2 linked regions of the Rhodopseudomonas palustris HaA2 genome follow. The protein of the gene in region 2 interacts with the protein of the main gene of each other region in a pairwise test. Links are inferred from orthologs where the notes say so. Each region holds a gene or a part of one and is shown on either strand. Other genes may lie near its edges. The genes, in order: mobA and RPB_RS14145.

What was found.
Region 1: the proteins of RPB_RS14145 (region 2) and mobA interact in binary tests that used the Escherichia coli proteins (3 or more experiments, as listed by UniProt). The link is inferred for Rhodopseudomonas palustris HaA2 from one-to-one orthologs.

What each region holds. Positions count from the first base shown.
Region 1 is NC_007778.1:2,134,746-2,137,825, reverse strand. What follows is about bases 299-3,061. They hold mobA (molybdenum cofactor guanylyltransferase MobA), read left to right. Parts: upstream 299-1,239; coding sequence 1,240-1,884; downstream 1,885-3,061. Other genes in these bases: RPB_RS09415 (NAD(P)H-dependent flavin oxidoreductase), read right to left, coding at 3,025-3,061; RPB_RS09420 (alcohol dehydrogenase), read right to left, coding at 1,894-2,946; RPB_RS09430 (sulfurtransferase TusA family protein), read right to left, coding at 889-1,137; RPB_RS09435 (DUF6496 domain-containing protein), read right to left, coding at 467-823. Outside these bases: RPB_RS09440 (Ku protein), read left to right, coding at 1-45; more of RPB_RS09415, read right to left, coding at 3,062-3,080. UniProt on the Escherichia coli protein: Transfers a GMP moiety from GTP to Mo-molybdopterin (Mo-MPT) cofactor (Moco or molybdenum cofactor) to form Mo-molybdopterin guanine dinucleotide (Mo-MGD) cofactor.
Region 2 is NC_007778.1:3,197,338-3,200,440, forward strand. The notes cover bases 241-3,026. They hold RPB_RS14145 (molybdopterin molybdotransferase MoeA), read left to right. Parts: upstream 241-920; coding sequence 921-2,132; downstream 2,133-3,026. Other genes in these bases: RPB_RS14135 (acyl-CoA thioesterase), read left to right, coding at 241-329; RPB_RS14140 (hypothetical protein), read right to left, coding at 339-689; lexA (transcriptional repressor LexA), read left to right, coding at 2,307-3,011. Outside these bases: more of RPB_RS14135, read left to right, coding at 1-240; RPB_RS14155 (ComEC/Rec2 family competence protein), read right to left, coding at 3,053-3,103. UniProt on the Escherichia coli protein: Catalyzes the insertion of molybdate into adenylated molybdopterin with the concomitant release of AMP.

The sequences.
Region 1 (3,080 bases), 1.1 Mb from region 2 along the record:
AAGAAGGCCCACCGCTCGGCGGCGCGTTCACGCAAGGCGAGCTGAGGCGCCTTTACCAATCGATCCATCGTTCGTCATTCCGGGGCGCGCGTAGCGCGAGCCCGGAATCCATAACCCCGGTGCTCGGATTTGAGCGAGGAAGGCGATCGAGTACGTCTTGCCAGTTGGCGTAGGTGTTATGGATTCCGGGTTCGCTCGCTTGCGCGAGCGCCCCGGAATGACGAACGCTAGAGCAGCTCTGGTTTTGATGGAATCACCGCCGTCATCCTGAGGTGCCCGCTGGGCCGCGCCATGCGCGGCGCTGCGGGCCTCGAAGGATGAGCCGCAAACGCCTTGGCCGCATCCTTCGAGGCTCGCTGCGCTCGCACCTCAGGATGACGACACCGCACGCGAGAATGCCGCGTTGCTTCAATCATTCGATGAAGGGCTCTAGGACGTTTGTAGCGAGGGCGTTTGTCGACGGAGCTCAACCCTTCTTCGACGGCGTGCGCTTGCGGCCCGTCGCCGACTTGCGGGCCGCCGTCTTCTTCGTCTTCTCTTTCGACGACTTCTTGGTCGCCTTCTTCGCCGCCGTCTTCTTTGTGGTCGTCTTCGCCGACTTCTTGGTCGTCTTCTTCGTGGCCTTGGTGCCGGTCTTCTTCGCGCCCTTCTTGCTCGGCACTTTCTTGCCTTCGGCGCGCGCTTCCGACAGGCCGATCGCGATCGCCTGCTTGCGGCTCTTCACCGTCTTGCCGGAGCCGCCGCTCTTCAGCGTGCCGGACTTGCGCTTCTTCATCGCGCGCGCGACCTTGGCCGACGCTTTCTTCGCATATTTTCTGGCCATCAATTCCTCCCATGGAAACAAAGATCAATCGTCCGAGATGATCATTGGTTCCCGACCGCGCCGCTTCAGTCGTCGGCGCGATCGGCGGTAGCGGCCTTGGTGATGACGAACACGATCGCCGCTTCGGATCGTGTCGCGCTGTCGACCTGATCCCCGGTCTGCCGGATCAGCACCGGAATATCGATCAGCGACATCGGATCGGTGCAATGCACTTCCAGCCGGTCACCGCCGCGCAGCGCGGTCAGCGCCTTGCGCGTCTTCAGCACCGGCAGCGGACATTTCAGTCCGGTCAGGTCGAGCTTGATCGTTGTCATCGCCGCGGACGATGGCGAAGCGCGTGGCCTGCGTCAATCACTCCGCCGTTCGCCTTATTGCGGACGAGCGCCTCCGCCTGTACCACCATGAGGTGCCCCGAAATGTTCGGAAGACGCTCGATGGCCGACCCCCCCGCCCCACCTGCAATCATCCTCGCCGGAGGCCTGGCGCAGCGCATGGGCGGCGGCGACAAAGCGCTGCGCATGGTCGGCGGCCGAACTCTGCTGGCGCTGGTGATCGACCGCCTGGCATCGCAATGCGACATCCTGGCGCTGAGCGCCAACGGCGACCCGGCGCGGTTCGCGGACTACGACCTGCCGGTCATCGCCGATCCGGTCGATGGTTTTCGCGGTCCGCTCGCCGGCGTGCTCGCCGGGCTGGACTGGGTCGCCGAGCACCGGCCCGCCGCCCGATGGATGCTGAGCACGCCGGCGGATTGTCCGTTTCTGCCGCGCGATCTGGTCGCGCGGCTGCATCAGGCGCGGATCGATCAGCAGGCCGACATCGCCGTCGCCGCATCGGCCGGCCGCTCGCATCCGGTGATCGCGCTGTGGCCCGTCGGCCTGCGCATCGACCTGCGCCGCGCCTTGCTCGCCGACGACATCCGCAAGGTCGACCGCTTCACCGCGCGCTATCCGCGCGCGATGGCCGAATGGCCGGTCGAGCCGGCCGATCCGTTCTTCAACGCCAACACGCCGCAGGACCTCGCCGAGGCGGAGGGGCTCGCCATGCGCGAGCCGGACTGACGACGGCGATCACGGCGTCAGCACCGCGCGGCCGACCAACCGCCCCTTCTGCAGATCCATCAGCGCCTCGTTGGCCTTGGGCAGCGGCAGCGGCGTCACCGGAATCGGCGCGATCTTGTTGGCGCGCACCAGATCGAGCAGTTCCTGGGTCTCGCGCAGATTGCCGACATACGAGCCCTGAATCGTGATCGCGCGCATCGGGATGAACGGCAGCGCCCATGGCGCGCCGCCGCCGAACAGGCCGACGATCACCAGCTTGCCGCCTTTGGTGAGACAGTCGAAGCCGAGTTGCGCGGTCTGCGAATTGCCGACGAGGTCGAGCGCGCCACGCACCGGCGCGCCGGCCTTCTTGGCGATTTGCTCCAGCGCGTCGGGCGCCGCGCCGTCGACCGTCGCCATCGCGCCGGCCTGCTCCGCCGCCTCGCGCTTCCTGGCGTCGATATCGACCATGATCGCGCCCTTGCCGCCCATCGCCTTCAGCAGCGACAGCGCCATCAGCCCGAGCCCGCCGGCGCCGAACATCACGATCGGACCGTCGAAGGCGAATTCCAGCTTCTTCAGCGCGCTGTAGGTGGTGACGCCCGAACACGCATACGGCGCCGCGGTCACCGGATCGAGCCCGTCGAGGCTGAGCAGATAGCGCGGATGCGGCACGATCAGTTCGTCGGAATAGCCGCCGTCGCAATACACGCCGAGGAACCGCGGCTTGAGGCACATGTTCTCGTCGCCTTCGCGACACACCGCGCATTGGCCGCAGCCGATCCACGGATACACCAGCGCGACATCGCCGATCTTCGCATCCTTGGCGTCGGGTCCTGCGGCGACGATCTCGCCGACGGTCTCGTGCCCCATCGTCAGCGGCAATGCCACGCCGCGATCGGCCAGCGACAGCTTCTTGCGGCCGTGGCCGAGTTCGTAGCCGCCCTCCCAGATGTGCAGATCGCTGTGGCAGATGCCGGCGGCCTTGACGCGCAGCAGCACCTGCGTGCCGGTCAATTCCGGCGTCGGCCGGTTGTCTTCGCTAAGCGGCTGGCCGAAGCCCGAGACGCGAAAGCTCTTCATGGCGTGGTCTCCCCGATTTTTCTTATCGTCTAGATATGACATGGCGCAGCACAGCCGTCGACTGGCGCGACAATGCGCTCATCCTGCAGTGCGGAATTCCTGCGCGGTTTGCGAGACCAGCTCCGCGACCGGCA
Region 2 (3,103 bases):
CGCTCGCCGACTGGCAGCGGATCGATCGCGCCATGGCGATCCGCCGCGGCGAATACGACTACCTGCTGCCGAGCCATCTGGGCGACGAACTGCTGCTCGGCACCTGGGTCTATGGCAGCGACGGCAAGCTCCTGATGGAGCGCCGCTTCCAGTTGATCCGGCTGCGCGACCGCGCCACCGTGATGCGCGGCCGCTGGCAGCTCGTCTGCATCGAACTATCGAGCGGCCGCCCGCGCCGCCTGCCGCCGGAATTTGCGCAGGTGTATCTGCCGGTGATGGTGCTGGCGAAGGATGACACCGGCGGTGCCGCCGCATCCGATCGCGCGTAACGGCGCGGCCTATTGCGCCGGCGGCGTCCGGCAATCCATCGAATACACCAGTTCGCCCCGAGCGGTACGGCCGATCGGCTGGCACGGCACATAGGCGCGGGCGGCAGCCGGTGCGGCTGCAGACGGCGCCGTTGCGGCGGCAGGCGGGGCCGCTGGCGCCGTTGCCTGCGCGGCCGGAGCAGCCGGCGCGACGGGTGCCGCCGTCTCAGGCGCGCTCACGGGCGGCGGCGCGTAATCCGGATTGGCGGACGGCATCCAGCCGCGACTCCAGTCGTGCCGGATCGCATAGGTGGTTCCGAACGCAATCAACCCGATCACGCCGACGATCCGCAGCAGCCATTTCGCAAAGTCGTCGCCCATCTGCGCACTCCAAGCTGTCCGCCGGACCCAAACCTCTCCGACCTTCCCGTCCTACCGCTCGCGCTGCAGTTCCCACAATTAGGATTTCGTTTGAACCACGCGGCAGCGGGGCCGGCGGACCACGCTGAGGATCTTGCGCAAGCGTCGCGAGGCACCTAAAGCCGTTTTCATGACACGCCACCCTCGCCTTGCCGGACCGGATCGGTCCGCCGCCAGCCCCGGAGCGAACCGATGGCGCTGATGCCGGTCGCTGATGCCCTTGCCGCCGTGCTGGATGGCGCCGCCGGGCTGCCCGAGGAGATGGTGGCGCTCGACGACGCACATGGCCGCGTGCTGGCGCGCGACCTGGCGGCGCTGCGGACGCAGCCGCCGCAGCCGATGTCGGCGATGGACGGCTATGCGGTGCGCGCTGCCGATGTCGCGGTTGCGCCGGCGCGCCTCACCGTAATCGGCGAGATCGCCGCGGGTCGGCCGGCCGAGCAATCGATCGGCCCGGGGCAAGCGCTGCGGATCTTCACCGGCGGCGTGATCCCCGACGGCGCCGATACCGTGGTGATCCAGGAAGACACGGTCCGCGATAGCGATCAGGTGACGGTTACCGAAGCCACCCGGCCCGGCCGCCACATCCGCCCCGCCGGGATCGACTTCACCGCCGGCGAAGTGTTGCTGCGCGCGGGCGATCGGCTCAGCGACCGCGACCTCGCACTCGCCGCCGGCATGAACCACCCCATGCTGCCGGTGCATCGCCGGCCGCGCGTCGCCATGCTCGCCACCGGCGACGAGCTGGTGATGCCGGGCGCGGCACTCGGCCCCGGCCAGATCGTCTATTCCAACGGCTATGCGCTGCGGGCCTTGGCGCGCAGCGAGGGCGCCGAGGTGATCGACCTCGGCATCGCCGCCGATACCATCGAGGCCACCCGCGCGGCGATCGCGCGTGCGCGCGACCTCGGGGTCGACCTGCTGGTCACCACTGGCGGCGCCTCGGCCGGGGACCACGATCTGGTCAAGTCGTCGCTGGAAGCCGAGGGCACCGACATTGCGTTCTGGAAGATCGCGATGCGGCCGGGCAAGCCGATGATGCACGGCCGGCTCGGCCCGATGCGGGTGATCGGCCTGCCCGGCAATCCGGTATCCTCCTATGTCTGCGCCTTCCTGTTCATGGTGCCGCTGATCCGGGCGCTTTGCGGGATCCGCGAATCGATGCACCGCCGCCAGCCGGCGCTGCTCGGCGCCGCCCTTACCGCCAACGACCAGCGCGAGGACTATCTGCGCGCCCGTCTGGCGCTGCGCGACGACGGACAATGGCTGGCGACGCCGGTCGACCGCCAGGATTCGTCGCTGCTGGCGCGGCTATCTGCAGCGCAGGCGCTGATCGTTCGCCCGCCGTTCGCGCCGGCGGCCGCGGCTGGCTCGCAATGTCTCATCCTTAAGCTTCCGGAATAGCGATCTGCGCATTTGTTGACCTCAAATTAAGAGGTTGCGGAACACATACTGAACATATAGTGTCCGTTCATGATTTGTTTCGAGTAGTTGCGCCTCGCCCGACTGTCTTCATGGCGCGATGAACGGACGGCACGACGACACGGCGATCGTCGCCAGACGTGGGGAATGATCGAGATGCTGACGCGTAAACAATTCGAGCTTCTGAAATTCATCAACGAGCGGCTGAAAGAAGCCGGCGTTCCCCCCTCGTTCGACGAGATGAAGGATGCGCTCGACCTGCGTTCCAAATCGGGCATTCACCGCCTGATCACGGCGCTGGAAGAGCGTGGCTTCATCCGCCGCCTGCCCAACCGCGCCCGTGCCATCGAGGTGATCAAGCTGCCCGACCTCGGCGGCAATAGCGGCGCTCGCCGCGGTTTCACCCCCAGCGTGATCGAAGGCAATCTCGGCAAGGTGCGGCCGCCGAGCCCGCAGCATGCCGAAGACGACTCCGATCGCAACGTCGCGGTGCCGGTGATGGGCCGGATCGCCGCCGGCACGCCGATCGAGGCGCTGCAGACCCGCAGTCACACCATCAGCGTGCCGCCGGACATGCTCGGTTCCGGCGAGCACTACGCGCTCGAAGTGCGCGGCGATTCGATGATGGATGCCGGCATCCTCGACGGCGACATGGCGCTGATCCAGCGCAACGAGAGCGCCGACACCGGCGACATCGTGGTGGCGCTGATCGACGAGGAGGAAGCGACGCTGAAGCGCTTCCGCCGCCGCGGCGCATCGATCGCGCTGGAGCCTGCCAATTCCGCCTACGAGGTCCGTATCCTGCCGCCCAACCGGGTGCGGATCCAGGGCAAGCTGATCGGTCTGTATCGCAAATACTGAGCCACGCGCCTTACTGAGCCACGCGCCGTCACGCCGCGGGCTCAGTCCTCGTCGTGCTGATCCAACGGCGCCGGCGTGGCATCGACCGGTGC